Regions from separate parts of the Nocardia sp. NBC_00511 genome, predicted to be linked through region 2. Evidence: riboswitches for the same ligand, from Rfam matches in the RefSeq annotation. Region 2 holds a riboswitch; each other region holds the start of a gene.

Region 1 (7,339 bases), 900 kb from region 2:
GTGTCGTAGACGGCCAGGTGCACGGTCTTCATCATGACAGCATACTGTCATCTTTGACAGGATGCTGTCAATGGCTCTTCGAAACGCGAGAAAGGCCGGAACCCTCGTGGGTTCCGGCCTTTCTTGGACAGTTTTCGATCAGCCCAGGGCGCGATCGAGGTCGTTGAGCAGATCCTCGATGTCTTCCAGCCCGACCGACAGCCGCACCACGCCGTCCGTGATGCCAACGGCCGCACGGCCTTCCGGCCCCATCGCGCGGTGCGTGGTGGTGGCCGGATGGGTGATCAGCGACTTGGCGTCGCCCAGGTTGTTGGAGATGTCGATGATGCGCAGCCCGTTGAGCACCTCGAAGGCGCGCTTCTTGGCCTCGTGCTCGGGAGCCTTCAGTTCGAAGGTGATCACCGTGCCGCCGCCCGACATCTGGCGCTGGGCCAGCTCGTACTGCGGGTGCGAGGACAGGAACGGGTACTTCACCCACGCCACGGCCGGGTGGCTCTCCAGGAACTCGGCCAGCCGCAGCGCGGACTCGACCGACTGGCGCAGCCGCAGCGGCATGGTCTCCAGACCCTTGAGCAGCGTCCAGGCGTTGAACGGGCTCATGGCCGGACCGGTATGGCGCATAAGGGTTTTCACCGGGCCGTCGATGTAGTCCTTCGGCCCGAGGATCGCGCCGCCGAGCACCCGGCCCTGGCCGTCGATGTGCTTGGTGCCCGAGTACACGGTGATATCCGCGCCGAGATCGAAGCCCCGCTGCAGCAGCGGAGTGGCGAAGACGTTGTCCAGCACCACTTTCGCGCCCGCCGCGTGCGCGAGGTCGGAGACCGCGCGGACATCGGTGAGCGCCTGCATCGGATTGGACGGGGTCTCGAAGAACACGGCCTGGGTCGGCACCGACAGCGCCCGCTCCCACTGGTCGAGGTCCTCGCCGTCGACGAAGACGGTCTCCACGCCCCAGCGCGGCAGGATCTCGTTGGCGACCACGAAGCAGGAGCCGAACAGGCTGCGCGCGGCCACCAGTCGATCACCGGCGCCGAGCAGCGCGCCCAGCGCGGTGAACACCGCGGACATGCCGGAGGCGGTGGCGAAACACGCTTCCGCGCCGTCGATCAGCCGCAGTCGCTCCTCGAACATGGCGACCGTCGGATTGCCGTAGCGCGAGTAGACGAAGTGCTCGATCTCGCCGGTGAAGGCGGCCTCGGCCGCCTCGGCGCTCTCGTAGACGAAACCCGAATTGAGGAACAGCGCCTCCGAGGTCTCGTCGTAGCCGCTGCGCCGGGTGCCGCCGCGCACGCCGAGCGTGGCGGGGCCGACGCCCTCGGGCAGCGGACGCTCGAACGAACCACCGTGAATCATGACTGCCTCCATGGCAGGCCGTCGGCACGCCAACCGGTGACGCCGCGATGGCCCTGCCCGTCCAGCCCGCCCTCGAAACCGTCGACGACGTTGAAGGACGGTGCGATGCCGAGGGTGGTGGCGGTGGTGGCCGCGCCGATGGAGCGCTGGCCGGACCGGCAGATGAAGATCACCGGCGCGTCCGAGTCGGCGGCACGCTCACCGAGCGCCTGCTGCAACTGGTCGGTGAAGCGATCGTTGCGCGTGCCGGTGGCGTCGACCCACTCGATCAGCGCGGTGGGTCGGCCGATGCCGCTGGTGTCGGGCACGCCGACGAAACGCCATTCGGCTTCCGTGCGCACGTCGATCAGCACCGCGTCCGGGTTGTCGCGCAACAGCTCCCACGCCTGTTTGGGCGTGATATCACCCGCGTAGCTCACCTGTACCTCCTGTGAATCCGCACTTGCCGCGTCGTGGTTCGACGCGTGGCCAGGTCGTCACCCGGAGCACCCCACCGCGGAGGAGGGTTGCCGATCAGCGAGCCGGGGCTTGGCGCTGATACTCATGACCTGGGATGAGATTGCCCAACCCGAGGCCCCGGTGTCAAACGTTTCCATCGGTCAGCGGCCGAAATCCCTAATTACACACCGACCAGGCGGAATCCGCCCGGGTGAAGTGCCATGTCGAGGTGGATTGCAGCCCGTCGACGGTGAAACTCACCTGGGCAGTGGCCTTGTCGCCGTCGACGGCGGCATCGGTGAGCTTGTCGAAGGTGATCTGGCGTCCGGTGGCCTGCGCGACGCGCAGCGGGGAGCGGTTCGCGTCGAAGTCCTTGCAGGCGTAGGACTCACCGGATTTGTCGGTGCCGTCGGCGACCGCGATGAACCGGGTGGCCACGAGCGAGAGCCGATCGGAATCTGTGACATTCTTCTCAACCGGCGACACCAGGGTCGCTATCACGATGCCGAGCACCACGAAGACGATCAGACCGGCCGCGACCAGGAACGGCCACATGCTGCGGTTGTCGCCCTGATCGATTTCGGCCGGGGTTTCCTCGACGTCGCTCATGGCTTGATCATGCCTGGTCGACGCCCGCCCGGACGCACGGCATTCCCACAGTTCACCGCCCTGCGCGCGGAGCACGGCGTGAGTCACCGATAGAATCAGCACAATTTCCGCCCCAGGTGCGGAATAGCAGTACATCGCAGCAACGCTGCAGCGTCGGGGGCCAACGAGGGTACCCGGAGCCAGGGCGTCAACTTAGCCTAAGCTAAGAACGACGGCTGAGTATTGACGGCAAGTTAGTTTCGACCCAAAGGGTGCGCGGAAGAATGACCGAACAGAGTGCAGCGACCCGCCCGCTACGCATTGCGATCGTGGGCGCCGGACCGGCCGGTATTTACGCCGCCGATGCGTTGATGAAGTCCGATGCGGACGTGAGCATCGATCTGTACGAGCGCATGCCCGCGCCGTTCGGCCTCATCCGCTACGGCGTCGCCCCCGACCACCCGCGTATCAAGGGCATCATCACCGCCCTGCACAAGGTGCTCGACAAGGACCAGGTCCGGCTGCTGGGCAATATCGACTACGGCGTCGACATCACCCTCGAGGATCTGCGCCGCTTCTACGACGCGGTCATCTTCTCCACCGGCGCGAATGCCGATCGGGCCCTGGAGGTTCCGGGCATCGACCTCGACGGTTCCTTCGGTGCCGCGGACTTCGTGTCCTGGTACGACGGCCACCCGGACGTGCCGCGCACCTGGCCGCTGGACGCGGAGAAGGTCGCGGTCCTCGGCGTCGGCAACGTCGCCCTGGACGTGGCGCGCGTGCTGGCCAAGACCGGCGACGAACTGCTGCCGACCGAGATCCCGCCGAACGTCTACGACGGCTTGAAGGCCAACAAGGCCCTCGAGGTGCACGTGTTCGGCCGCCGCGGTCCCGCGCAGGCCAAGTTCACCCCGCTGGAACTGCGCGAGCTCGATCACTCGCCGACCATCGAGGTCATCGTCGCGCCCGAGGACATCGACTACGACGAGGGCTCCGAGGCCGCGCGCCGCCACTCCAAGCAGGTCGACATGATCTGCAATACGTTGGAGCAGTGGGCCATTCGCGATGTCGGCGACCGCCCGCACAAGCTGTTCCTGCACTTCTTCGAGAGCCCCTCGGAGATCGTCGGCACCGACGGCAAGGTGACCGGTCTGCGCACCGAGCGCACCCAGCTCGACGGCACCGGAAACTGCAAGGGCACCGGCGAATTCAAGGACTGGGACATCCAGGCCGTCTACCGCGCGGTCGGCTACCTGTCGCAGAACATCCCCGCGCTGCCCTTCGACGAGCAGGCCGGGACCGTCCCCAACGAGGCCGGCCGCGTGCTGGTCGACGAGGACGCCGACGGCTCCGCCCGCTACGAGCCCGCCACCTACGTCACCGGCTGGATCAAGCGCGGCCCGGTCGGCCTCATCGGCCACACCAAGGGCGACGCCAACGAGACCATCGCCTGCCTGCTCGACGACGCCGCGAACTTCGCCCCGGCCCCCGAGCCGGAACTCGACGCGGTCACCGCGTTCCTGGAGTCCAAGGGCGTCCCGTTCACCACGTGGGCCGGTTGGTACCGCCTCGACGCGCACGAGCGCGCCCTGGGCGAGCCGCAGGGCCGCGAGCGCGTCAAGGTCGTCGAGCGCGACGAGATGCTCGCCGCCAGCGAGCCCGGCAAGATCGTCACCGCCGACTGACCGAGGAGACCGAACCGGCGGGCGGGGTGCTGTGACCAGCACGAATCCGCCAGCCGGACAAGGTCATCCACACATGTCACCGTTCTGAGGCATGCTGATCTGGTGTTCGATGCCCATGTCCACATCATCGATCCGCGGTTCCCGCTGATCGAGAACGAGGGCTACCTGCCCGACCCCTACACCATCGCCGACTATCGCCGCCGGATGGCGCGCTTCGATATCGACGGTGGTGCGGTGGTCAGCGGCTCCTTCCAGGGCAACGATCAGAGCTACCTGCTGGCCGCGCTCGGCGAACTCGGCGACAACTGGGTGGGCGTCACCAACCTGCACATCGACACCTCCGACGCGGAGATCATCGACCTGAACCGGGCCGGGGTGCGGGCCATCCGCTTCAACCTCAAGCGCGGCGGCGGCGACATCGTCGGGCTCACCATGCTGGCGCTGCGCGCCTACGAGCTGGCGGGCTGGCACGTCGAGCTCTACATCGACGGCTCCATGCTGGGCTCGCTGGAACCGGTCATCACCAAGTTGCCGAAACTGTCCATCGATCACATGGGCATGTCCGACGACTGCCTGCCGTACCTGCTCAACCTGGTCGACCGCGGGGCCAAGGTGAAGGCCTCCGGATTCGGGCGGGTGTCGATGAATATCGGTGCGGCACTGCGCAAAATCCACACCGTCAACCCCGAGGCGCTGATGTTCGGCTCGGACCTGCCCGGCACCCGTGCGGGCCGCCCGTTCCGCAATACCGATATCGACCTGATCGGCGACGCGGTGGGCTCCGACCTGCGCCGCGTCCTGGACGACAATGCCCGCGCCTTCTACGGCCTGCCCGCCCGGGTGACCCGGCTCGCGGATCCGGACCGCACCCCGCCGAGGGCCACCGGGGAATCGCCGACCCTGCGGCTACCGGTCGCGGACCTGGCGAAACAGCCTGCGCCGGACACCCTTCCGCTGCCGATCATCGACCCGCGCCGCCGCAAACGCGGCTAGTCCGGAAGCGCTCGGCTCAGAGCGCGATCTGATCGAGCTCGTGCACCGAGGTCGCCTCGGGATGCTGCAAACTCTCCAGCGCGCCCCGGGCGCAGCCCTCGGTGAAACCGCTCCACGCGCCCGCCATCCCGGCCAGCGCCGCCGCGGTCAGAATGCCGACCGGGTTCAGCGACAGCACCGCGAGCAGCCCACCGGTGATGGCGGCGATGAGGCCCGCGACCACCGCGGTCGACAGTCCCTTGTCGACGCAGGCCTCCGCGGCCGCACCCGCCCGCCGCACTCCGCTCGCCGCGATCCGCGCGCCCTCGGTGACCACACCCATCACCCGTGCCGAAAGTTCCCTGCCCGCACCGCCGATGGTCAATTCCAGCGGCATCACCACGCCGTCGACGAGGACCTGCGGCACCACCTGTTCGACGAGCCGACCGTTGCGGTCCACCACGTCGATCCAGCCATTCGCGGTGTCCTCGACGAACTTTCCGGAGGACAGGGCCAAACGAGCGCCCGCGCCTTCGACATTGGTGGCCAGCAGGGTCGCACCGTCGAAGACGGGACCGGCGGTGGCGGGCTGGATCGGCAGCAGCATCGCGGCCGCGATCAGCGCGGGCAGGACGACCGGCGACAGCAGGGTGTCGCGGGTGAGCGGAAGCGACGGGCCGCGCATGAGTACCTCCCTCGGGCGCAACCCAATAGAACACCGATCGGTCTTCTTTATCGGGCAGCACACCGCCCGGGCGGCGAGTCGCGCCGTCCCCCGTGCGCTAGATCAGGACCGCGCCCAGCAGCCAGGTCCCGGCCGCCAGCAGGCCGCCGAAGAGTTCGATCAGCATCGACAGACCCGCGCCCTTGAGCGCGTGCACGGTGGAGGTCCAGGCGGGTCCCTGGGCGCGCAATCGCCAGAGTTCCCAAAGGTAAACGCCCAGAACGAAACCCAGGAACAGGCCGACGACCGGGACCATGAAGAAGCCGACGATGCCGAACACCGCGCCGACCAGCAGGGCACGGTTCGGCACTCCCGCGGCCTTCAATTTGCGACCGGGCCAGGTGTACTTGATGACACCGCTGAGCACGAGAAACACTGTGCAGACGGCGAATACGGTCCAGGCGGCGGACCCGCCGGTGAGGATCGCCCAGACCAGCACTGCCGCGAAGATGAGAATCACCCCGGGCAGGATCGGCACCACGATGCCCGCCAACCCGATCAGGATCGCCAAGCCGACCAGCAGCTCGCCCCACGCGCTCACCCGGACTCCTTCGTTCGCCTCGTCCCCGCATTGTCGGGCATGCGCGCGGAAACGGACAGCCGACCGGGTCCCCGGATGGCCGTGCCCGGCTTGCCAGGCCGCACCGGGTCCGCGTTATTGTCATAGCGTCAATACCGGCGCTGTGAGCCGGTGCGCCGATTCGACGATGAACGAGGCAGAACGTGAGCACTTCATCCACCAGGCAGGGCCCGCTCGCGGGCGTCCGCGTTGTCGAACTGGCCGGGATCGGGCCCGGCCCCCACGCGGCGCTGCTGCTCGCCGACCTCGGCGCGGACGTGGTGCGGGTACAGCGCGCCGGGCAGTTCCCGGGCTTCATGGAACGGCCGCAGTGGCGCGGACGCACCATCGTCGAGGCCAACCTGAAGGATCCCGCCGACATCGAGAAGGTGCTCGGGCTCATCGAGAAGGCCGACGTGCTGCTCGAAGGCTTCCGCCCCGGCGTCACCGAGCGCATGGGCCTGGGTCCCGACGTTGCGCTGCAACGCAATCCGCGCCTGGTGTACGGCCGGATGACCGGCTGGGGACAGTTCGGCCCGCTGTCGGACCGCGCCGGACACGACATCAACTACATCTCGCTGACCGGTGTGCTCAACGCCATCGGCCGCAAGGGCGAACGGCCGGTCCCGCCGCTGAACATGGTCGGCGACTTCGGCGGCGGCTCCATGTTCCTGGTCTTCGGCATCCTGGCCGCGCTGGTGGAACGGCAGAACTCCGGGCAGGGCCAGGTCATCGACGCGGCCATGATCGACGGCGCACTGTCGCTGTCGCACATGATCTGGGGCATGAAGGGCATGGGACTGTGGTCCGATGAACGCGGCACCAACCTGCTCGACACCGGCATGGCGTTCTACGACACCTACGAGACGTCCGACGGCAAGTACCTGGCCGTCGGCTGCATCGAGCCGCAGTTCTACGCGGAATTCCTGAAGGGCCTCGAGATCGATCCCGAAGGCCTGCCGCATCAGCTGGATCCGGCCGGGCAGGACCAGCTGCGCAAGCTGTTCACCGACAAGATCA
Region 2 (7,339 bases):
AGTCCGCTGAGTATCACCAGGATTTCCCGGTGGGTGAAGCCGCCCTCATCGGTCGATGGGGTCACCTCGGATGTAGCCATGGCCAACCTCCAGCCCTCGACAACGATAGGCCGAGAACCGGAGGTCCGCACCACTTTCGGGGCCGGGGACTACTTCCCGCGGAACTGCGGCTCGCGCTTCTCGAAGACCGCCTGGATGGCCTCGGTGAGGTCCTCGGACGGCAAGAACGCCGAGTTCCACGCGGACACGTAGCGCAGGCCGTCGGCGATCTGCCCGCGCTTGGGCTGGTCGAGCACGTCCTTGATGCCCTGCACCACCAGCGGCGGGTTGACGGCGATCTCGCGGGCCAGCGCGTGCGCGGCGTCCAGCACGGCCTGCTGGTCGGCGTACACGTCGTTGATCAGCCCGATCTTCTCGGCGCGCGCGGCGTCGATGTCCTTGCCGGTGTAGGCGAGTTCGCGCAGATGCCCCTCACCGATGATGCCGGGCAGCCGGTGCAGCGACCCGATGTCGGCGACGATGGCCACCTTCGCCTCGCGCAGACTGAATTTGGCGTCCGCACTGGCCAATCGGATGTCGGCGGCCGCGATCAGGTCCAGTCCACCGCCGATGCACCAGCCGGAGATGGCGGCGATGACCGGCTTCACGCAGTCGGCGACCGCGGTCACCGAGTCCTGCATCCCGCGCACGTTCTTGAGGAACTCGGTGCGCGGCCCGGCGAGGGCCTTGTCGGCCAGCAGCGGCCCGAACAGCGGGCTCATGGCGGGCAGGTCGAGCCCGTAGGAGAAATGCGTCCCCGACCCGGTCAGCACGATGGCCCGAATCTCCGGGTCGGCGTCGAGCTCGCCGAAGATGATCGGCAGCTCACGCCAGAAGTCAGGCCCCATGGCATTGCCCTTACCGGGACCGGTGAGCGTCACCTGGGCGATGTGGTCCTTGCTTTCGACCTCGAAAGCCTTCCATTCGGTCATCAGTCCAGCGTATCGGGGGTGCGACCGTCCCCGCAGACGGGTGTAAATCCTGTGCTAAATCTGGTCGCTACCAGTGGATTACGCGAGCTTGCGGACGCACGATCAGAGCGTCCGCACAGCCCGTTTTCCTTCTGTGTGAGGTCACGATGTTGATGCATCACGGAATCGGCCTCGACCGCTTCAACTCCCTTCCGCGCCGCCGCGCCATCCACGCCCTGTACGAATGCTGCTGCAATGTCACCTGGGCGCAGAAGATCGCGGACGGCCGGCCCTATCCGGGTCATGCCGCGCTGCAGACCGCCGCCGAGGCGGAACTGCACGCGCTGTCGGGCATCGACCTGGAACGGGTCTTCGATTCCTGTGTGCACGAGCAGGTTTCGGAGCAGAACCTGACGGAGTTGAAACGCATCACCCGCGCGCGCATCCGTGCGCTGCTGGGTCCGGAGGAGGGCTATCCCGACTACTGATCGCCCCGCACATCCACCGCAATCGCTCTACCCTGGTGCCATGCGCAGGTCCCTGCCACCGGTCGCGTCCAAGGTTTCCGACACGTTGATCGCCCGCGGCCATCACGGGGTGATCATCACTCAGCCCAATCCCACCCGTACCGCGCAGGAAGCGGCCGAGGCCCTCGGCGTCACCGTCGGCGCCATCACCGAGTCCCTGGTCTTCCTGCTCGACGACGATCCGGTGCTGCTGCTGGTCTCCGGCGTGCACCAGGTGAATCTGGATCGCACCGGTCAGCGACTCGAGGGCACCCTCGCGCCCGCGCCCGCCGCCATGGTCCGGGAGGTGACCGGACAGCCGATCGGCGGCGTGGCCCCGCTCGGGCATCCGACGAATCTGCCGACCTTCATCGACAACGCGCTGGCCGGGCACACCGAGCTGTGGGCGGCGGGCGGACATCCGAACACGGTGTTCCGCACGACTTTCGGAGAACTGGTGCGGATCACCGCGGGGCTGGCCATCGACGTGGACTGAGGAGGTCCGCCGGAACTTCGCGCAGGCTTGCCTGAGCGATTTCGCACAGCCCGGAATAACCGGGCGCCCGACCACGTAGGTTCCAGGTGTGAGCGATTCTCCGACGCCCGGCGCCGAGCTACATGTGCCCGACGACCTGAGTGGCATCACCGCCGCGCAATTCCGCGCGGCCATGCGGCATTACCCGGCGGGCGTCACCATCGTCACCCTGCACTCGGAGAACGGCCCGGTCGGTTTCACCGCCACCTCGTTCGCGTCGCTGTCGGCGCAGCCCCCGCTCATCTCGTTCAATATCGCCGAGACCTCCTCGAGTATCGAGGCCCTGCTGCGGGCGAAGTCGGTGGTCGTGCACTTCCTCGGTGAGCACCAGCGTCATCTGGCCCAGCGCTTCAGTCGCGCCGCCGAGGACCGCTTCACCGACCGCTCGCTGTGGGCCACCCTGCCCACCGGCGAACCCGTACTGCACGGCACCCCCATCTGGGTCCGCGCGACCGTGCACCAGCTGCTCCCGATCGGCGATCACACCCTTGCCATCGGCCTGGTCACCCAGGTCGCCGACAACACCGAGCAGTCCCCCGCGGTCGGCCCGCTGGTGTACTACAACGGCGCGTACCACCGCGCCGAGATCGCCGACTGACTCCCGCTCTCAGGCGGCCGCCGAAGCCACCGTCCCCAGCCCCAGCGCCGCCAGGATCGCCGCGCTGATCTGATCCAGCCGATCGCGCACCCGCGGCCGCCGCAGCAGCTCGACCGCCCGTGCGGCCACCACCGCCAGCAGCACCATTTCGATTGCGGCGACACTGGATTCGATGGCCCCGAGGGTCAGCGTGTTCGCGAAGGTCACCTGGGTCAGGAACTGCGGCAGCACCGCGAGATAGAACAGCCCGACCTTCGGATTGAAGACGCACGATAGCAATCCGGCAGCAAGCGCCGAGCGCAGCGACGAATCCCGTTCCGCCCCACCACCCGGAAGCTCATGCGCCGCTCCGGCTTCCGAGCTCATGCTCCGCCGGGCTCGCCGATGTTCGAGCAGAGTCCGAACCCCTAGGTACAGCAGGTAGATCCCGCCGATCACCTTCAAGGTGCGGTAGGCCGTAGCCGACTGCTCCAGCAGTGCGGCGACTCCCGCGGCGACCACGGTCGCCCACACCAGCCCACCCAGCGCCGACCCGACTGCCGCCGCGATCCCCTGCCTGGACCCCACCATCGAGAACCGAAGCACCAGAAACGTATCTGGCCCCGGCGTCAGCGCCAGCAGCACGCACAGCCCGGCAAAACTCAGCAGCAACGGGAAACTCATCACTCCATAGCAGCTCACAGCCCCACCCGAGCGCAAGGCCGAACGCAGGTCCGCACCCCCTGACGCCGCCCCCGACGGACAGCGTCAACGAATCGGTCCCACCCACGGCAGAAGGTCGTCCACCCCACCTGGCAGGCAGCGTGGACGACCTTCCTGGACAGCAGTTTTCAGTTCCGCGCACTGAATCCCGCTCCCAGTTCACGGAAAATCGGATATCCCTACCAGGCAAGAGATTTCGTGAGGTGCGCTCGCCGCTGACTAGCCGCGCGGGGCGGCGGCGTACTCCTCGCCCAGCTCACGGAACAGGTCCGTGTTCTTGGTGAAAGCCAGGCGGGCCTCGTCGAGGACGCGCTCGATCTCGTCGCCCGTGACGGGCAGCTGGTCGAGGGCCTCGCGGTAGTCGCGCTTGAAGGCGGCCGGGTTGCCGATCTCGTCGAAGACGTAGAAGCGGACGCCGTCACCCTTCTTGGGCAGGTCCCACAGCTTCTCGGCGGTGCCGCGGATGACCTGGCCGCCGGAGAGGTCGCCCAGGTAGCGGGTGTAGTGGTGCACGACGTAGCCCGCGGGCCAGCCGGTCGCGCACTCTTCGATGCGGGCGGCGTAGGCGGCGGTGGCCGGCAGCGCGGTCAGCTCGGCACGCCAGTTCTCGCCGCCCAGGTACGCGAGGTCGGCCTCGAGCGCGGCCAGCCGGTTCAGCTCGGGCTTCACGAAGGGCCCGGCGACCGGGTCGGAAGCCAGTGCGGCGGAATGCTTCTCGAGCGCGGCGTAGACGAACCACAGCTGCGAGGTGTAGCGGTAGAAGGCCTCGACACCGAGCCGCCCGTGCAGCATGTCGCTCATGAACGTGGAGTGTTCGGCCTCGTTGTGCTGCTGTTCGGTCGCGGTGCGAATCAGCGTCGAGAACGGAGTGCCGGTTTCGGTATCCAACATGGTCGAGCTCCTCGCAATCACCTGACGGGGCGCCCTACTATGGCTACCCTAACTTTCTCCTAGATCGTACGCGCCAGCAACGTTCTCGCGATTCGAACTTTGCGGCCCACCCACTCCAACTTTCGGATGATTTTCCGCGTCCTGACGTGCCGTTCGTCACACTCGACCGTCCGGCTCGAGCAGGTCCCCGGCGGCCGCTCGCAGGGCGACGGTGGCCCGCGCGAAGTAGTCGAACAGCACCTCGAGCTGCTCGGGCCGGTATTCGGCGAACGCCTCGGCCATCCGCGCCCGATGCGGCCCCAGCGCGGCCGCGATCCGGCCGTCCACATCGGGCACCGACTCCACCAGCACCTTGCGCCGATCGGCGGGATCCGGCACCCGCCGCACGAATCCGGCCTGTTCGAGCCGATCGATGAGCCGGGTGGCCGCACCCGTCGACAGGCCGGTCCGCGCGGCGAGCTCCCCGGCGGTCAACGTTCCGGCCAGCGCGATCAGGTTCAGCCCGAAGAAGTCGGTCGACCCGAGGCCGAGCGCACTCGCGATGGACTGGGCGGCGACGGCCTGCGCGGACAGGTATTCGCGATAGGCCACGCTCCCCTGCTCGAGCAGCGCTCGCGGGTCCGGGCCCGATTCCGGCCCGGCGGTTGACGAGTCCCGCCGGGCGGCCCTAGATTTATCTGCGTTCATGCAACTACTGCTTTCGCTCAGATACTTATCCGGTGCAGAAAGAATAACGCCATGACCCAGAACGCCGCGAGCACCTCACTGGTGCCGATCCTGATCGCCGCCGCCGAGAATCTGGAGCCCGCCGAAACACGCTTGCTCTCAGACGATTTCGCACAGCATATGCTGCCCGTGCCATTGCGCGCGGTGGTCCGGCGACCACTCGGGCGGCGACTGCTGCGCGCGGCCATGGACCGCGAGGGCCCGGGGATCTGGAACAGCTTGGCCTGTCGCAAAAGGTATTTCGACGACCGCACGGGCGCGGCGATCGCCGCCGGGATCGAATCGGTGGTGGTGCTCGGCGCGGGCCTGGACACTCGGGCGATGCGCCTGGCCGCGCCTGCCGGAATCCCGTCGTTCGAGGTCGATCAACCCGTCATCACCGAACGCAAGCGGCAGCGAATCAACTTGCCCGACAAGGTGATTCAGGTACCTATCGACTTCGAGACAGATGACCTGCGTACCGCGTTGCGCACCCACGGCTACGACGCCGGATCGAAAACCCTTTTCCTGTGGGAGGGCGTCACCCAGTACCTGACCGAACGGGCTGTGCGCGACACCCTCACCGCGCTCGCCGAGGCGCGCGCGGGCAGCATCCTGGTCTTCAGTCATGTGCGCCAGGACTTCATCGACGGCACGGATCTCGGCGATTGCGCCCCCACCCATCGCCGTTTCGTCGGCCGGAACCCGCTGTGGCAGTTCGGCTTACAACCCGAAGATGTCGCCGGACTGCTGATCGAATACGGCTGGATCGAACTCGAACAGGTCGGCGGCCCCGAGTACGCCGCCCGTTTCCTCACCCCGATCGGCCGCGCCGCCACCGTCCCCGACCTGGAACGATGCGTCACCGCCGCCAAGCGGTGACGACACCCCGGGCCGCCGGGGTGGGTTGACAAGCCCGCGCGATGTCTGCCAGTCTCGCTTCAGGTCATGAGTACCAGCGTCAAGCCCCGGCTAGCTGGTCGGCAACCCTCCACCGCGGCGGGGTGCTCCGGGTGACGACCGGGCCGTAGCCCGACCGGGCACGGCAAGCGCGGACTCTCGATCATTCTCTTTTCTGATCGCGTGTCCCCATCCGACGGGATTTCGTGATGACTGCTTTCGCCGACCAGACCTGTGCCCCCCTCGCCGAAGTTTCCGGCTGTGACCTCCAGGTTCCCCTGGTTCAGGGCGGGACCCGCAGCTACGCCAACTTCGACTACGCCGCCAGTGCCCCAGCGCTGCGCCAGGTCACCGACCGGGTCGCCGGGCTGCTGCCGTACTACGCCAGCGTGCATCGCGGCGCGGGCTACGCCTCCCGCGTCTCCACCGACTGCTACGAATCCGCCCGCGGTTCGGTCGCGAAGTTCCTGAATACCGCCGATGACCAGGTCGTCGTCTTCACCCGCAACACCACCGACGCGCTGAACCTGCTCGCGGCCTGCGTGCCCGGCGACACTGTGGTCCTCGATGTCGAACACCACGCCAACTTCCTGCCCTGGACCCGCAACGGCCGCCGCGTGGTGCGCGCCGCGGACACCATCGAGGAGACCATCCAGCGGGTGGTCGCCGAACTGTGCGCCAAACCCGCTGCGCTGCTGGCGGTTACGGGCGCCTCCAATGTCACCGGGGAACTGCTGCCGCTGGAGCGGCTGGCCTGGATCGCGCACCAGTGCGGCACCCGCATCCTGGTAGACGCCGCCCAGCTGGCACCGCATCGCCGCATCGACCTGCGCGCCACCGGCATCGACTACCTGGCCTTCTCCGGGCACAAGGCGTACGCGCCGTTCGGTGCGGGCGTGCTGGTCGGCCGCCGCGACTGGCTCGACGCGGCCGACCCGTACCTGGCCGGTGGCGGCGCGGTGCGCTCGGTGTCGGCCGACCATGTCGAGTGGGCGCCCGCTCCGCAGCGGCACGAGGCCGGTTCGCCGAACGTGCTGGGCGTCGCCGCGTTGGCCGCGGCCTGCGACGCGCTGGCCGACCTGGATCCGACCACCGTGCTCGAGCACGAGCAGTACCTCACCCACCGCCTGCGCTACGGCCTGAAAACCGTTCCGGGCGTTAACTTCCTGCGCATCTGGCGCGACAGCACCGACGCGGTCGGCATCGTCGCCTTCACCATCGACGGCTTCGAACCCGGCCGGGTGGCCGCCTACCTGTCGGCCGAACACGGCATCGGTGTCCGCGACGGTCGCTTCTGCGCCCACCCGCTGCTCGCCCACCTGGGCGTCGACGCCGCCCTGCGCGCCAGCATCGGCCTGGGCACCACCGCCGCCGACGTGGACCGCCTCATCGACGCCGTCTCCACCCTGGTCGAACACGGCCCGAACTGGGACTACGCCTGCACCGACGGCCTGTGGAACCCCACCCCGGAAACCCGCCCCTTCGGCACTTCCGCCGACGGCGCTGCCCCCTGCGGCTTCTGATCCACACCATCCACAAGGGCATTCAGGAC
Region 3 (7,339 bases), 180 kb from region 2:
CAGAGTGGTGACGGCGATCAGAGCGCCGATCCGTCTGCGACGGCTCGCCATGGACATCGGAATGGTCCTCACGTAGTCGGGGACACGTCACAGGACGTGTGCGAGAAAGGCTTTGGTGCGCGGATGCGCCGGGCTGTCGAGCACCTGGGTGGGCGGGCCCTGTTCGACGATGCGGCCCTCGTCCATCAGCACCACGGTGTCGGCGACCTCGCGGGCGAAACCCACCTCGTGGGTGACGATCACCAGTGTCGCGCCGCCGCGGGCCAGATCGGTGAGCACCTCGAGCACCTCGCCGACCAGCTCGGGGTCCAGCGCCGAGGTGGGTTCGTCGAACAGCAGCACCTCGGGCTTCAAGGCCAGCGCCCGTGCGATGGCGACCCGCTGTTGCTGACCACCGGAGAGCCGGGACGGGTACTCATCCGCCTTGTCCGACAACCCGACCCGGGCCAGCAGCTCCAGGGCCTCCGCGTTCACCTCGGCCTTGGCGCGGCGCTGCGCGGCCACCGGCGCGAGCGCCACATTCTCCCGAACCGTCAGATGCGGGAACAGATTGAAGTTCTGGAACACGAAGCCGATGCGCGAGCGCTGACGCAGGATCTCGCGTTCGGGCAGCTCGTGCAGCCGATCGCCCCGGCGGCGGTAGCCCACCAATTCGCCACCGACCCGGACGGTTCCGGCATCGACCTGTTCGAGATGGTTGATGGTTCGCAGCAGCGTCGACTTGCCCGAACCCGACGGGCCCAGGATCACGGTGACCTCACCGGGCCGCACCGTCAGATCGATGCCGTTGAGCACCTCGTTGCGGCCGAAGGACTTCCGGATGCCGCGCAGTTCGATCGCGTACTCGCTCACCGCTTCTCACCCTTCGCGAAGTGCCGCTCGATATAGAACTGCGCGATGCTCAGCACGGTGGTCAGCGCGATGTACCAGACCGTCGCCACCATCAGCAGCGGCACCACCCGGCCGTTGCGGCCGTAGATGACCTGCACCTGGTAGAACAGCTCCGCGATCGCCATGGTCGACACGATCGAGGTGCCCTTGAACAGGCTGATCACCTCGTTCGCGGCGTTCGGCAGAATGCCGCGCATGGCCTGCGGGGCAACGATCGTGAAGAACTGCCGATGCCACGGCAGCCCCAGCGAACGCGCCGCCTCCCACTGCCCCTCGTCCACCGAGATGATCCCGGCGCGAATGATCTCCGCCGAGTACGCGGCCTGATGCAGCGCCAAACCGATGACGGCGGCGGTGAATCCGCTGATCACGCCATTGGTCTGGAAGTGCGCGAACTCCGGGCCGAACGGAATGCCCAGCGACAGCGTCTTGTACAGATAGGCCAGGTTGAACCAGAACAGCAGCTGCACGATCAGCGGAATCGAGCGGAACGCCCACACGTAGGTCCACGAGATCGCCTGCAGCACCGGGTTCTTCGACAACCGGCCGATGGCCAGCCAGATCCCGATGAAGAAGCCGAGCAGCGTCCCCCAGAAGGTCAGCTCCAGCGTCACCTTCAGTGCTGAGAGCACCGACGACGCGGTGATGTACTGCGCGAAAGTGGACCAGTCCCAGCCGGGATTGGTGATCAGGCCGTGCGCGAACTGCGCGACCAGCAGCAGTGCGACCGCCGCCGTCACCCAGCGCCAGGGGTGCCGGGTGCGGACGATGCGCAGTTCGCCATCGTCGTGATCGACAGGCGTCGCGGTGTCCGCGGGTGCCGCCAATGTGCTCATGGATTCGTCCTCCATCGGTCCTGGCGGAAGCACCCGCACCACGTGCGCGGGGGTTGCTGCGATGTCTGCGAGCCAGGTCTCTCGATCGCTCTGGATGGTGAAGACGACGATACGAACTCCGGCGACGCCTGTCGCCGGTCCAGATCAGCGTGAATTCAATAGCGGTACAACGGATTTCCCGATTGCCACCGGAAAATCGGAGAACTCAGCCGGCGGCCGCGTCCAGATCGGGATCATGGTCGTGCAGCGCGCGGAAACCGCTGCGATGGAATACCAGCGGCTCGGACTCGGGATGCGTGGTCAGGCGGTGCACCCGCAACAGCACCACGGCGTGATCGCCCGCCGGAACCTGCTCGTGGACGGAGGTTTCCAGCCAGGTGGCGGCGCCCGCCACGAAGGCGGCATTGCCGGTCCCAGTGTGCAGCTCCACATTCCGGAAGCGGTCACCACGACGGGAACTCAGACCCCGGGCCGCCGCCTGCTGCGCACTGCCCAGCAGGCTCAACCCCAGACGGCTGGCCTGTTGCAGAATCGGCCAGGTCTCGGAGGAATATTGGATGCAGATCGACACCAGCGGTGGATCCAGTGACACCGGTACGAAGGTGCTCACCACCATGCCGTACGGATTGCCACCGATCCGTGCGCAGACCGCCACCACCCCGCTGGGGAAGTGCGCGAAGGTCTTTCGCAGATCCGTGCCGTCGACCGGAGATAGCGCGGCGCCCGCGCTGTGAATCGAGGTCAGCTCGCCCATCACTTCACTTCAGCACCGGCCGCCGCGCACCGACAGGGTTGCGCTCGAGCCGATCGGAAGCGGGGGCGGGAACACGAGTTCAGCACACCGTGAAAAAACGGAAGCCCGTCCGGCCCCGAAGCCGGACGGGTTGTCCCGATGAGGTGTCTGAGTTCGTCCCTGAGCTCCTTAGCGCTTACTTCGCGAGATGCGGCTGGTTGATGGTGGCGAAGTACTGGATCGCAGCGGCGATCGCGACCGGAGCCGTGATGAACAGCTGGCCCGCGAGGGTGCCCAGGAAGCCGACGGCGGCAGCGCCACCGATGCAGCCCGCGATCGGACCGGCGCCGAAGAGCGCGGCCAGCGGAGCGGTAGCGACACCCGCGACACCGAAGCCGATGACGCAACCGACGGCCGCGCCGCCGATGCCGCCGACCAGGGTGGCAATGGTGGCACCGGTGGAGATGGTGTCCTTCATGCGGTTCCAGGCAGCCTGCTCACGGTCGTAATCCGTCTTCCAGGGAGCCTGGTCCTCGAACGGCAGCGCGACGGGCTTGTAGGTCGCGTGATCCAGATCGAACTGCGGGGTCAGCGTGGCGCTGTGGTCCGCGATGTTCGCCGCGATCGGGAACTCGAACTCGTCGACGCGGAAGTTCAGCGGAGTGCCTGCCAGCACAGCGCCATTCGCGGCCTTGATCTTGAAAGCGCCGTCCTCGACGACCATGGAACCGGCGTCCGTGTGGACGATGGTGCTGGTCTGGTCGACCGTGGCGGTGTAGTTGATGGATTCGTCGGCCGGAGCCGGGGCGGCGTTGACGGTCGCGGTGGAGATGCCAAGGGCAGCGATCGTCAGCGCCGCGGTCACGGCGAAGTTCTTGAAGCGCATGTGTTGAAAATTCCCTCTGGAGATGAGCAGGTGCGCCCCCAGAGGAATCATTGTCAGGTGTAAACCCCTGGGGACGCACCGATGGAAACCGGGACGATCAAACGCGGAGTGGCACTGGGGTGCCCGAATGATGAACCTTTGCCCATCGCTTGCCGAAATCCCCTATTTACCGGAGATGTGCGGCTCGTTGATGGTCGAGAAGTACTGGATAGCGGCCGCGAGCGCAACCGGAGCGGTCACGAACAACTGACCCGCCAGGGTGCCGAGGAAGCCCACCGCCGCGGCGCCTCCGATGCAGCCCGCGATCGGACCGGCGCCGAAGAGCGCGGCCAGCGGAGCGGTAGCGACACCCGCGACACCGAACCCGATCGCGCAGCCCAGGGCCGCGCCGCCGACACCGCCGACCAGCGTGCCGATGGTGGCGCCGGTGGAAATGGTGTCGCGCAGGCGGTTCCAGGCCGCCTGCTCCCGGTCGAAGTCCGACTTCCAGGGAGCCTGGTCCTCGTAGGGCAGCGCGACCGGCTGGTAGACCGCGTAATCCACGTCGAACCGCGGGGTCAGGGTCGCGCTGCGATCGTCCGCGATATTCGCCACGATCGGGAACTGGAAATCATCCACGCGAAAGTTCAACGGAGTGTTGGCCAGCACGTTGCCATTTGCGGCCTTGATTTCGAACACGCCATTCTCGACAACGAGAGAACCCGCATCCGTATGGATGATCGTGCTCGAATCATTGGTCGTGGCGGTGTAATTGATAGCGCCACTGTCCGGCTTGGCCGGGTCCGCGTGAACGGTCCCGCTGGCCAATACCGAAGCGGCGATCGCGAACGCCGCCGTTCCGGCGAATTTCCTCATCTTCATCTGGACCGACTCCTGCTGCTGCACAAACTGACTGACGGCGGCAAGCATTAAGGAAACCCTCAGGATGGTGGAGGGTAAAAACCAGCTTGATTCGATGAGGACGCACCGGACGACCATTCGCCGGGTGGCCCGCCTCGCGAATTCCCCTACCGGAACAGGTGATTCGCTGGCTACTTGCCACCACTGATGTGCGGCTGGTTGACGGTCGAGAAGTACTGGATCGCGGCCGCGAGCGCGACCGGCGCCGTCACGAACAGCTGGCCCGCGATGGTGCCCAGGAATCCGAATGCCGCGGCGCCGCCGATGCAGCCCGCGATCGGGCCCGCACCGAAGAGCGCGGCCAGCGGAGCGGTCGCGACACCCGCGACACCGAACCCGATGGCGCAACCCAGTGCGGCGCCACCCAGGCCGCCTACCAGCGTTCCGACGGTCGCGCCCATGCCGATCGTGTCCCGCAGACGGCCCCAGGCGGCCTGCTCACGGTCGTAGTCCGACTTCCAGGGGGCCTGGTCCTCGAACGGCAGTGCGACCGGCTTGTAGGTCGCGTGCTGCACATCGAACTGGGGCGTCAGGGTCGCGCTGTGATCCGCGATGTTCGCCACGATCGGGAACTCGAACTCGTCCACGCGAAAGTTCAAGGGGGTGTTGGCCACAATGTTGCCATTGGCGGCCTTGATCTCGAAAACGCCGTTCTCGACGACCAGTGAACCGGCGTCGGTACGGACGATCGTGCTCGTATCGTTGACCGTCGCGCTGTAATTGATTACGCCACTGTCGGACTGAACCGGCTCAGCATGAACGGTGCCGGTGGCCACGCCCAGGACCGCCATCGTCAACGCCGCCGCTCCGGCGAATTTCCTCATCTTCATCTGGGTACTGCTCCCGCTGCCGCACAAAGTAACTGACGACGGTCAGCATTCAGCAACCTCACAGGGAGTTCGAGGGTAAAACCCAGCTTGATTCGATCGCGACAGATCGGACAGATCGGACAGATCTATTTCGCCTTGGCGGCAGCCTTGGCCTGCTTCTTGAATTCCCGGACCTGGGTGAGGGATTCGGCATCGGTCACATCGGCGACCGATCGGCGCGAACCGTCCTCACCGTAAGCGCCCGCCGCCTCACGCCAGCCACTCGCACTCAGCGCGCGCTGTTTGCCCAACAGCGCCAAGAAGATCCGCGCCTTCTGATCACCGAAACCCGGCAGCTGCTTGATCCGCTTCAGCACCTCCTTGCCGTCCGGATCACCGTCGGTCCACAGCCGGGAGGTCTCGCCGTCATAGTGCTCGACTATGAAGCGGGCCAGCTCCTGCACCCGGCGGCCCATGGACCGGCCGTAGCGGTGGATGGCCGGCGGGGTGGCGGCCAGCTCCTCGAACTCCTCCGGATCGGCCGTGGCGATCCGCTGGATGTCGAACCCGCCCATCCGGTCGGCGAGTTTCCACGGACCACGGAACGCGTGCTCCATCGGGAACTGCTGATCCAGCATCATCCCGACCAGCAGCGCGAAATCATCCGTCGACAGCAGTTGGTCGGCATCCGAATCCTGCGCGATACACAGCGTGCGGCTCACCATGTCTCGATCATCCCATCAGGCCCGCGGCGCGGTGACGCGGGTCACGCCGGGCCCGGCGGAACGCTAGGCTCGGGCCATGCCCGACACCATGGCTACTTCTTCAGTAGGAACCGCGCCGCAACCTGGTGCGGGGTCCGGACTGCGCCCGGACCGCTTCGACCGCGACGGCCAGGATCAGCTGGTCGACGTCCAGGATCTGCAAGCCGCACTGCCGGGAATCCGGCGGCTGCGGACCTGGGCCCACGAAGCCCTCGCCGTCCGGCCCGGCGAGCGTGCGGTGGACATCGGCTCCGGCACCGGATCGGAGGTGTTCACCTTCGCCGAGAGCGTCGGCGCCACCGGCACCGCGGTCGGCGTCGAACCCGACCCGAACCTACTGCACGCCGCCGAACGCCGTGCCGCCCAGGCCGAATCCACCGCCACCTTCGTCACCGGCGACGCCTACGGGCTGCCCTTCGGCAACGACACCTTCGACGTCGCCCTGTGCGAACGCGTCTTCGGGCACCTCACCTCCCCCGCCCGCGCGGCCGGCGAGATCGCCCGGGTGCTGCGCCCCGGCGGGCGCGTGGTCGTGATGGACAGCGACTGGGGCACCGCCATCGTGCATCCCGGCGACCGGCACGTGGTGCACGAGGTCGTCGAGACCATGATCGCCCGCACCACCAACCCGTTCGCCGGACGACGGCTGGCCGGACAGCTCACCCAGGCCGGACTGGTCGTCGACAGCATCGGCTCACACGCGCTGGTGCAGGACGGCGGCATCGGCGCGGGCGCACTGGTGGCCCGCATCGCCGATATGGCGGTGGCGCGCAGCGCGATCACCCAGGCACAGCGCGATCAGCTGCTCGCGGACCTGGAAGCGGGTGCCGCCAGCGGCGACATCCACCTGTCGGTGACCATGTTCGCTGTGCTCGCACACAAGCCCGCCTGACAGACGGAGAAGGGCGCGCACCGAATTCGGTGCGCGCCCTTCGTGTTTCCGGAACCTAGCCGGTCAAACTCATCAGCTTCTCCGAAGCCGACAGCAGTACGCAGGTGGCCAGGCCGTCCATCGCCTTCTCCAGCTCACCGATCGACGGGAAGCTCGGGGCGATGCGAATGTTCTTGTCCTCCGGGTCTTTTCCGTACGGGTAGGACGCACCGGCGGGCGTCAGCGCGATACCGGCGTCCTTGGCCAGCGCCACCACCCGGCTCGCGGTGCCCTCCAGCACGTCCAGGCTGATGAAGTAGCCGCCCTTGGGCTCGGTCCAGGACGCCACCTTCGACGCGCCCAGCCGGTCCTCCAGGATCCGCAGCACCAGTTGGAATTTCGGCTCCAGCAGGGCGCGGTGCTTCTGCATGTGCGTGCGCACGCCCTCGGCGTCACCGAAGAAGCGCAGGTGCCGCAGCTGGTTCACCTTGTCCGGGCCGATTGTCTTGCGGCCCAGGTGCTTCAGGTACCACTCCAGGTTGGCGGTGGACGCGCCGAAGAAGCTCACGCCCGACCCCGCGAAGGTGATCTTCGAGGTGGAGGCCAGCACCAGCGGGCGGTTCGGGTTGCCTGCGGCGGCGGCCAGGCC
Region 4 (7,339 bases), 800 kb from region 2:
ACGTTGTCGGCGTTCGCGGAGAGTTCGCCCCACCGTTGCACGGCCAGGGTCACATCGGGGAGGACACTGCCGTTCTCGAGTTCGACATCCCCGATGGCAATGCTCGCGAGCGTCCCGTCCGGCGGCGGAAGCAGAAGTTCCGCCGCCGGACGAGAGGTGCTCGATTCGATATTCACGGTCAACTTGCCGCCGCCGTCAGTCCCGCGCGCAGATCCGCCAGGATGTCGCCGATGCCCTCGATACCCACCGCCAGACGCACCAGACCAGGGGTGACGCCGGAAGCCAGCTGCTCGGCCGGAGTCAGCTGGGAGTGGGTGGTGGAGGCCGGATGAATCACGAGCGAACGCACATCACCGATGTTAGCGACATGGCTGTGCAGCACCAGCGCCTCGACGAACTTCTTGCCCGCGTCGATGCCACCGGCCAGTTCGAAGGACACGATCGCGCCGACACCCTTGGGAGCCAGTTGTTTGCCACGCTCGAACCAGGGGGAGTCCGGCAGGCCCGCGTAGTACACCTTGGTGACCTCGGCCCGCGCACTGAGGAATTCGGCCACCGCCTGCGCGTTGGCCACGTGCCGCTCCACCCGCAGGCTCAGCGTCTCGATGCCCTGCGCGATGAGGAACGCGTTGAACGGCGATACCGCCGCACCCAGGTCGCGCAGCAACTGCACGCGCGCCTTGAGCGCGAACGCCGGAGCGCCCAGATCCGCGAACACCGCGCCGTGGTAGCTCGGGTCCGGCGTGGTGAAGCCCGGGAAACGCGATTCCCCGGCCGCGTTCTGCACGGTCCAGTCGAAATTGCCGCCGTCGACGATCACGCCCGCGACCGCCGTGCCGTGCCCACCCAGGTACTTGGTGGCCGAGTGCACGACGATGTCGGCGCCCAGTTTCAGCGGCTGGATCAGGTACGGGGTGGCGACCGTGTTGTCCACGATCAGCGGGATGCCCGCGGCGTGCGCGACACCGGAGATGCCCGGGATGTCGAGCACCGAGCTGCTCGGGTTGGCGATGGTCTCGCCGTAGAAAGCCTTGGTATTGGGCTGAATTGCCGCCTGCCACTGCGCCAGGTCGTCGGGGTCCTCGACGAAGCTGACCTGGATGCCCAGCTTGGGCAGCGAGTAGTGCAGCAGGTTGTAGGTGCCGCCGTACAGGTGCGGGCTGGCCACGATGTGGTCGCCGGCCTGGGCCAGGTTCAGGATCGCGTAGGTCTCCGCCGCCTGCCCGGAGGCCAGCAACAGCGCCGCGACACCGCCCTCGAGGGCAGCCACGCGCTGCTCCACCGCGTCCTGGGTGGGGTTCATGATGCGGGTGTAGATATTGCCCGGCTCGGCGAGACCGAACAGCGCGGCGGCGTGGTCGGTGTCGCGGAAGGCGTACGAGGTGGTCTGGTAGATCGGCAGGGCCCGGGCCCCGGTGGCGGTGTCAGCGGACTGGCCGGCGTGAATCTGCTTGGTCTCGAAGGACCAGTCGGCCGGGTCGATGCTGCCGTCGGGGGCGATCGCGGGCGCGGTCGAGTCACTCATGTGCTTCTCCAGGAAAACAAGGTCGCCGAATGGCGGAAGTCTGACGTTATCGGAAGGCGTATGGGCTTCGACAACAACACATTTCGGTAGACCTCCTACTTGCGCTTGCGTTCGGCCTTCGAACGCCCGGTCCTCACCCGGAGCACCCCACCGCAGCTGGAGGGTTGCCGATCAGCGAGCCGGGGCTTGACGCTGATGCTCTTGACCTGTGGCGAGATTCTAACGGTCGGTCGCTACCAGACTGGCAGTGGGGCTTGCCACAGTCGGAACCGCGCAGGTGCGCACGAATTCCCGAAAGGCCGCCAGCACATTGTCAGCCAACGCCTGCGCCGAGGAGGCGCTGCCGCAGTCGGGAAACTCGGAGTCCGAATCGAATTCGCATTCCATGCCCATTCGGACGATGCCGTGCCAGGTGGCGGCCACCACTCGCACCGGCAACGCGTCCGGATGGCTGTTCATCCGCTCGGCGAGCACGTTGGTCAGGGCGCGGGTCTTGGTGTCCGCGGATTCCAGGCTCTGGGCGCGCACCGTCGGGTTGTCGCGGGTGATGCGCTGCATTTGCTGGAACCACTGGAACGGCACCGGATTGTCGCCCTGGATCAGGCCTTCCGCGACCACCATGAAGGCGTCGAGCAGGGCCTGCAGTTCGTTGCCGGTGATCGGCTGGGCGCGCAGCTCCCGGGCCAGCGCCAGGCCCCAGTCCTCGATGGGGGCGATGACGATCGCCTCCTTGTTGTCGAAGTACCGGTTCACGGTGCGCGGGGAGACATCGGCCGCGTCGGCGATCTGCTCGACGGTGGTGGCGTCGAAGCCTTGCTGGTCACACAGCTGCAGCGCCACCTCGATGATGCGGGTGCGGGTTTGCTGCTTCTTGCGTTCACGCAGGCCCAGAGCGTTCATGTCCCCATGTTAGATGGCATATGTCGGATTGTGTCCCAGTATGACAACTGTCGCACCGCGACATTTTTCTCTTGACGCCAATTGTCGCATGGGGTCAGGATGGTTCAGTGCCCCGGACCGCCCCTGAGGAGACGACATGACCGCTCCGGCAACGACCCTCGATTCACACCAAACAGCAAGTAAGCCAACGGATTCCAGGCGCTGGTGGGCCCTCGGCGTGATCGCCATGGCCCAGCTCATGGTGGTCCTGGACGCCACCATCGTCACCATCGCGCTGCCGTTCGCGCAGCACGACCTGAACATCAGCGACAGCAACAAGCAGTGGGTGCTGACCGCGTACACCTTGATCTTCGGCGGCCTGCTGCTGCTCGGCGGCCGACTGGCCGACTACCTGGGCCGGCGCCGCATCCTGATGATCGGCCTGGTCGGCTTCGCGGGGGCGTCGGCGCTGGCGGGTCTGGCGCAGAACGGCGCCGAACTCTTCGCGGGCCGCGGCCTGCAGGGCGCGTTCGGTGCGCTGCTCGCACCCGCCGCCCTGTCCCTGGTGTCGGTGACCTTCACCGAGGCCAAGGAGCGCGCCCGGGCCTTCGGCGTCTTCGCCGGTGTCTCCGCGGGCGGTGCGGCCATCGGCCTGATCGCCGGTGGCGCGCTCACCGAATACGCCAACTGGCGCTGGTCGCTGCTGGTCAACACACCGGTGGCGCTGCTGGCCCTGATCGGCGCGTTCGCCTTCGTGGTCAAGGATGTGCCGCTGCCGCGCACCGGCGGTTACGACCTGCCGGGTGCGGTCACGGTGACCCTGGGCCTGGTCTCGATCGTCTACGGCTTCAGCAAGGCCGCCGACGACGGCTGGACCTCCGGCACCACGCTGGGCCTGCTCGTCGCGGGTGTCGCGCTGCTGGCCGCGTTCATCGCCATCGAGCGTCGGACCGCGAATCCGCTACTGCCGCTTCGTATTCCGGGTGAGCTCAACCGTGGTGGCTCCTACCTGGTGGCGCTGCTGGTGCCGATCGCCATGTTCGCCATGTTCCTGAACCTGAGCTTCTACCTGCAGATCACCCAGGGCTACTCGGCGCTGAAGGCCGGCCTGGCGTTCCTGCCGTTCCCCGCGGGCATCATGGTCTCGGCCGGTGTCGCCTCGGCGCTGCTGCCCCGGATCGGCCCGCGGCCGCTGATGCTGGTCGGTTCGGTGCTGGGCGCGGCGGGTCTGCTCTACCTGGCGCAGCTGGAGTACGGCGACAGCTACGCGAGCAGCCTGCTGCCCGCGATCCTGCTGATCGCCCTCGGCATGGGCGGCCTGTTCGTCTCGATGCAGACCACCGCGCTGCACCAGGTGGACGAGAAGGATTCGGGTGTCGCCAGCGCGCTGCTGAACGCCGCGCAGCAGGTGGGTGGTTCCATCGGCACCGCGCTGCTGACCACCATCTCGGTGCAGGCGGCCTCGCGCTACGCCCGCAACAACGCGACCGTCGACCACGTGATGCAGCGGGCCGCGATCCACAGCTACGACGTCGCCTTCTACCTGGGTGCGGGTTTCTTCCTGCTCTGCATCCCGATCGTGGCGTTCATGGTGCGGGACAAGCCGCAGAATCTGATCGAGGGCGATGCGCACGTCCACGTGGGCGTCTGACCGGCGAAGATATACGAACCCGCGCGTCGCAGCCCCTTGCTGCGGCGCGCGGGTTTTCGCATGCTGGAGGGGTGTGGAAAATCACCCGGAATGCTACTTACCGGTAACCGACGGGGAATCCCGCACAGCGGGGGCTGCCCGCGCGGTGAGATCCATAGCAGCAGTACGCTTGTCTTGCTTGGCGCCACCAGTGCGCGGACTTGGTACCACAGGGCCCGCGACAAACGCCAGGCGTATACGTTGTCTGTTGAACAGCTGGGGTCCGCTACAAGCGGTGCTCACCGGCCGTGCAATGGGAGCACCCCCTTCCTAGGAGGACACGAAGATCCATGTCCAAGATCAAGGTTGAAGGCACCGTCGTCGAACTCGACGGCGACGAGATGACCCGGATCATCTGGCAGTTCATCAAGGACAAGCTGGTCAATCCGTATCTCGACGTGAACCTCGAGTACTACGACCTCGGGATCGAGTACCGCGACAAGACCGATGATCAGGTCACCATCGACGCGGCCAACGCCATCAAGAAGCACGGCGTGGGCGTGAAGTGCGCGACGATCACCCCGGACGAGGCGCGAGTCGAGGAATTCGGTCTCAAGAAGATGTGGCGGTCGCCGAACGGCACCATCCGCAACATCCTCGGCGGCACCATCTTCCGCGCCCCGATCATCATCTCCAACGTCCCGCGGCTGGTGCCGGGCTGGACCAAGCCGATCATCATCGGCCGTCACGCCTTCGGCGACCAGTACCGTGCCACCGATTTCAAGGTGCACCAGGCGGGCACGGTCACCCTGACCTTCACCCCCGAGGACGGCTCCGAGCCGATCCAGCACGAGGTGGTGCGCATGCCCGAGGAGGGCGGCGTGGTCATGGGTATGTACAACTTCCAGGAGTCCATCCGGGACTTCGCGCGGGCCTCGCTGAATTACGGCCTGCAGCAGAACTACCCGGTGTACATGTCGACCAAGAACACCATCCTGAAGGCCTATGACGGCATGTTCAAGGACACCTTCCAGGACATCTACGAGACCGAGTTCAAGGACGAGTTCGACGCGGCCGGGCTCACCTACGAGCACCGCCTCATCGACGACATGGTCGCCTCCGCGCTCAAGTGGGAGGGCGGCTACGTCTGGGCCTGCAAGAACTACGACGGCGACGTGCAGTCCGACACCGTGGCGCAGGGTTTCGGCTCGCTGGGTCTGATGACCTCCGTGCTGCTCACCCCGGACGGCCGCACCTGTGAGGCGGAGGCGGCGCACGGCACCGTGACCCGTCACTACCGTCAGCACCAGCAGGGCAAGCCCACCTCCACCAACCCGATCGCCTCGATCTTCGCGTGGACGCGTGGACTGGCGCATCGCGGCAAGCTGGACAACACCCCCGAGGTGATCGGCTTCGCGCAGACCCTCGAGGACGTGGTCATCCAGACGGTCGAGAGCGGCCAGATGACCAAGGATCTCGCACTGCTGGTCGGCGGCGACCAGGGCTACCTGACCACCGAGGAATTCCTCGGCGTGCTGGATGCCAACCTGGCACGAGAGCTGCGCTGAGCGCCGAGACCATCTCGCCGAACACATTCCGGGCACCTGCCCTCACCGAATCCGGTGAGTGGGCGGGTGCCCGAACTGTTTTCCGGGCCGGTTGAAGCTTTCACGTTCGAGCGGATGTGGTGGGCCCGGGGATCCGCGACGGTGGTGAATGCGATCACTGCCGGGTCGGCGGGGGAGCGGGAACCCTTGGGCGGCAGCGGTTTCGGTCGCGGGTCGCGGTGGGCTCTCGGCCGGGGTGAGTCAGATCACCGCGTGTGGGGGTATCGGGGATGTTCGCTGCGGTGTTGCGATTGGCCGTGGCCGAATCTGTCTCCGAGTCCTTAGCGACCACCAGCCCCGCCTCCTCCGCGTCCGAACCGCGGAGCACCTGGCATATCCCGGCGATGCTGGCGCTGGCGCTGGGCGGATTCGGGATCGGCACCACCGAGTTCGTGACCATGGGCCTGCTGCCGGATATCGCGCGGTCCATGCACGTCTCGGAACCTACTGCGGGGCATGCTGTTTCGGCGTACGCGCTGGGCGTCGTGGTGGGTGCGCCGGTGATCGCGGCGCTGTGCGCGCGGATGGCGCGCAAGCGGCTGCTGATCGTGTTGATGGCGGCGTTCGCGCTGGGCAACGCGGCCAGCGTGGTGGCTCCGACATTCGCGACGTTGACGGTGGCCCGGTTCGCGTCGGGTCTGCCGCACGGCGCGTACTTCGGGGTGGCGTCGCTGGCGGCGGCGTCGCTGGCGCCGGTGGGTCAGCGGGCGAAAGCGGTTGCGGCGGTTATGCTGGGTTTGAGCGCCGCCAATGTTGTCGGCGTTCCCGCAGCCACCTGGCTGGGCCAGAATCTGGGCTGGCGGGACGCCTACGTGGTGGTCGCGATTCTCGGAGTGGCCACGGTGGCCGCCATCTATCGTTTCGTGCCGGAATTGCACGGCATCAAACTCACCGATCCCCGTACCGAATTGAGTGCGCTGCGTCGTTCGCAGGTGCTGCTGACGCTCGTGGTGGGCGCGGTCGGTTTCGGCGGGATGTTCGCTGTCTACACCTACATCACCACCACCCTCACCGATGTGGCCGGACTGCCCAGTGGTCTGGTTCCGGTGGTGCTCATGCTCTTCGGGCTGGGCATGGTGGCGGGCAATATCTTCGGCGGCGTGCTGGCCGACCGCGGCGTGGATCGGGCGATCTTCGTCTCGATGCTCTCGATGGTGGTCATTCTCGCGGCTTTCGTTGCGGCGGCGCACAATCCGTACACCGCGGCGTTCGGGGCCTTCCTGGTGGGCGCGTCGGGTGCGTCGCTGGCCCCGGCCCTGCAGACGCGTCTGATGGATGTCGCCCATGACGCCCAAACCCTCGCTGCCGCACTCAATCACGCGGCGTTGAACATCGCGAACGCGGCGGGTGCGTTCCTGGGTGGTCTGGTGATCGCGCACGGGCTCGGCTATACGGCTCCGGCGGTGGTGGGCGCGGGGTTGGCAGTGGTCGGCACACTGATGTTCGCTGGAACTGTGCTGGTGGCGCGTTCTTCGCGTTCCCAGTAGTCGTGGGTGCCGCGTTGACGTTGTCGAAACGCAATCGCAGCGCGCCGTAAACAAGACATCAGGGATGAAAGACTCACAGCGATCATTGAGCTGAATTCACAGCGAACAGGGTTAATCTCGTCGAGTTGTCGGCCGAAACGAGCGCTCGATCGACCGGATATCGCTTGCTATGAAAGGAATCTCACTCATGCGTGCTATTCGAACCGCTGTG

The links. Region 2 has a riboswitch for S-adenosylmethionine ahead of OG300_RS34100 (aminotransferase class V-fold PLP-dependent enzyme). Riboswitches for the same ligand answer to the same signal wherever they lie in the genome.
Region 1: it holds a riboswitch for S-adenosylmethionine, as region 2 does, so the genes downstream of both, OG300_RS30115 (rhodanese-like domain-containing protein) here and OG300_RS34100 (aminotransferase class V-fold PLP-dependent enzyme) in region 2, are expected to answer to the same signal.
Region 3: it holds a riboswitch for S-adenosylmethionine, as region 2 does, so the genes downstream of both, OG300_RS33300 (amino acid ABC transporter permease) here and OG300_RS34100 (aminotransferase class V-fold PLP-dependent enzyme) in region 2, are expected to answer to the same signal.
Region 4: it holds a riboswitch for S-adenosylmethionine, as region 2 does, so the genes downstream of both, OG300_RS37670 (bifunctional o-acetylhomoserine/o-acetylserine sulfhydrylase) here and OG300_RS34100 (aminotransferase class V-fold PLP-dependent enzyme) in region 2, are expected to answer to the same signal.

What each region holds. Positions count from the first base shown of each region.
Region 1 covers NZ_CP107849.1:6,437,282-6,444,620, forward strand. Annotated here, with positions in the region: gene OG300_RS30105 (type 1 glutamine amidotransferase family protein) at 1-35, opposite strand, end outside; gene OG300_RS30110 (O-succinylhomoserine sulfhydrylase) at 139-1,353, opposite strand; gene OG300_RS30115 (rhodanese-like domain-containing protein) at 1,350-1,772, opposite strand; SAM riboswitch class IV at 1,787-1,902, opposite strand; gene OG300_RS30120 (hypothetical protein) at 1,969-2,400, opposite strand; gene OG300_RS30125 (FAD-dependent oxidoreductase) at 2,664-4,064, shown strand; gene OG300_RS30130 (amidohydrolase family protein) at 4,167-5,057, shown strand; gene OG300_RS30135 (hypothetical protein) at 5,074-5,721, opposite strand; gene OG300_RS30140 (DUF456 domain-containing protein) at 5,819-6,301, opposite strand; gene OG300_RS30145 (CaiB/BaiF CoA transferase family protein) at 6,484-7,339, shown strand, end outside.
Region 2 covers NZ_CP107849.1:7,340,184-7,347,522, reverse strand. Annotated here, with positions in the region: gene OG300_RS34145 (MDR family MFS transporter) at 1-80, opposite strand, end outside; gene OG300_RS34140 (crotonase/enoyl-CoA hydratase family protein) at 150-971, opposite strand; gene OG300_RS34135 (2-oxo-4-hydroxy-4-carboxy-5-ureidoimidazoline decarboxylase) at 1,118-1,438, shown strand; gene OG300_RS34130 (YbaK/EbsC family protein) at 1,479-1,952, shown strand; gene OG300_RS34125 (flavin reductase family protein) at 2,125-2,589, shown strand; gene OG300_RS34120 (LysE family translocator) at 2,599-3,252, opposite strand; gene OG300_RS34115 (heme oxygenase (biliverdin-producing)) at 3,511-4,182, opposite strand; gene OG300_RS34110 (MarR family transcriptional regulator) at 4,339-4,773, opposite strand; gene OG300_RS34105 (SAM-dependent methyltransferase) at 4,921-5,769, shown strand; SAM riboswitch class IV at 5,832-5,945, shown strand; gene OG300_RS34100 (aminotransferase class V-fold PLP-dependent enzyme) at 5,997-7,310, shown strand.
Region 3 covers NZ_CP107849.1:7,159,115-7,166,453, reverse strand. Annotated here, with positions in the region: gene OG300_RS33310 (transporter substrate-binding domain-containing protein) at 1-57, opposite strand, end outside; gene OG300_RS33305 (amino acid ABC transporter ATP-binding protein) at 88-852, opposite strand; gene OG300_RS33300 (amino acid ABC transporter permease) at 849-1,727, opposite strand; SAM riboswitch class I at 1,736-1,828, opposite strand; gene OG300_RS33295 (flavin reductase family protein) at 1,933-2,481, opposite strand; gene OG300_RS33290 (hypothetical protein) at 2,657-3,346, opposite strand; gene OG300_RS33285 (hypothetical protein) at 3,509-4,207, opposite strand; gene OG300_RS33280 (hypothetical protein) at 4,378-5,076, opposite strand; gene OG300_RS33275 (HhH-GPD-type base excision DNA repair protein) at 5,202-5,777, opposite strand; gene OG300_RS33270 (methyltransferase domain-containing protein) at 5,857-6,711, shown strand; gene OG300_RS33265 (aminotransferase class I/II-fold pyridoxal phosphate-dependent enzyme) at 6,767-7,339, opposite strand, start outside.
Region 4 covers NZ_CP107849.1:8,141,631-8,148,969, forward strand. Annotated here, with positions in the region: gene OG300_RS37665 (homoserine O-acetyltransferase) at 1-182, opposite strand, end outside; gene OG300_RS37670 (bifunctional o-acetylhomoserine/o-acetylserine sulfhydrylase) at 179-1,525, opposite strand; SAM riboswitch class IV at 1,622-1,732, opposite strand; gene OG300_RS37675 (TetR/AcrR family transcriptional regulator) at 1,745-2,425, opposite strand; gene OG300_RS37680 (MFS transporter) at 2,562-4,055, shown strand; gene OG300_RS37685 (NADP-dependent isocitrate dehydrogenase) at 4,385-5,602, shown strand; gene OG300_RS37690 (MFS transporter) at 5,872-7,128, shown strand; gene OG300_RS37695 (hypothetical protein) at 7,316-7,339, shown strand, end outside.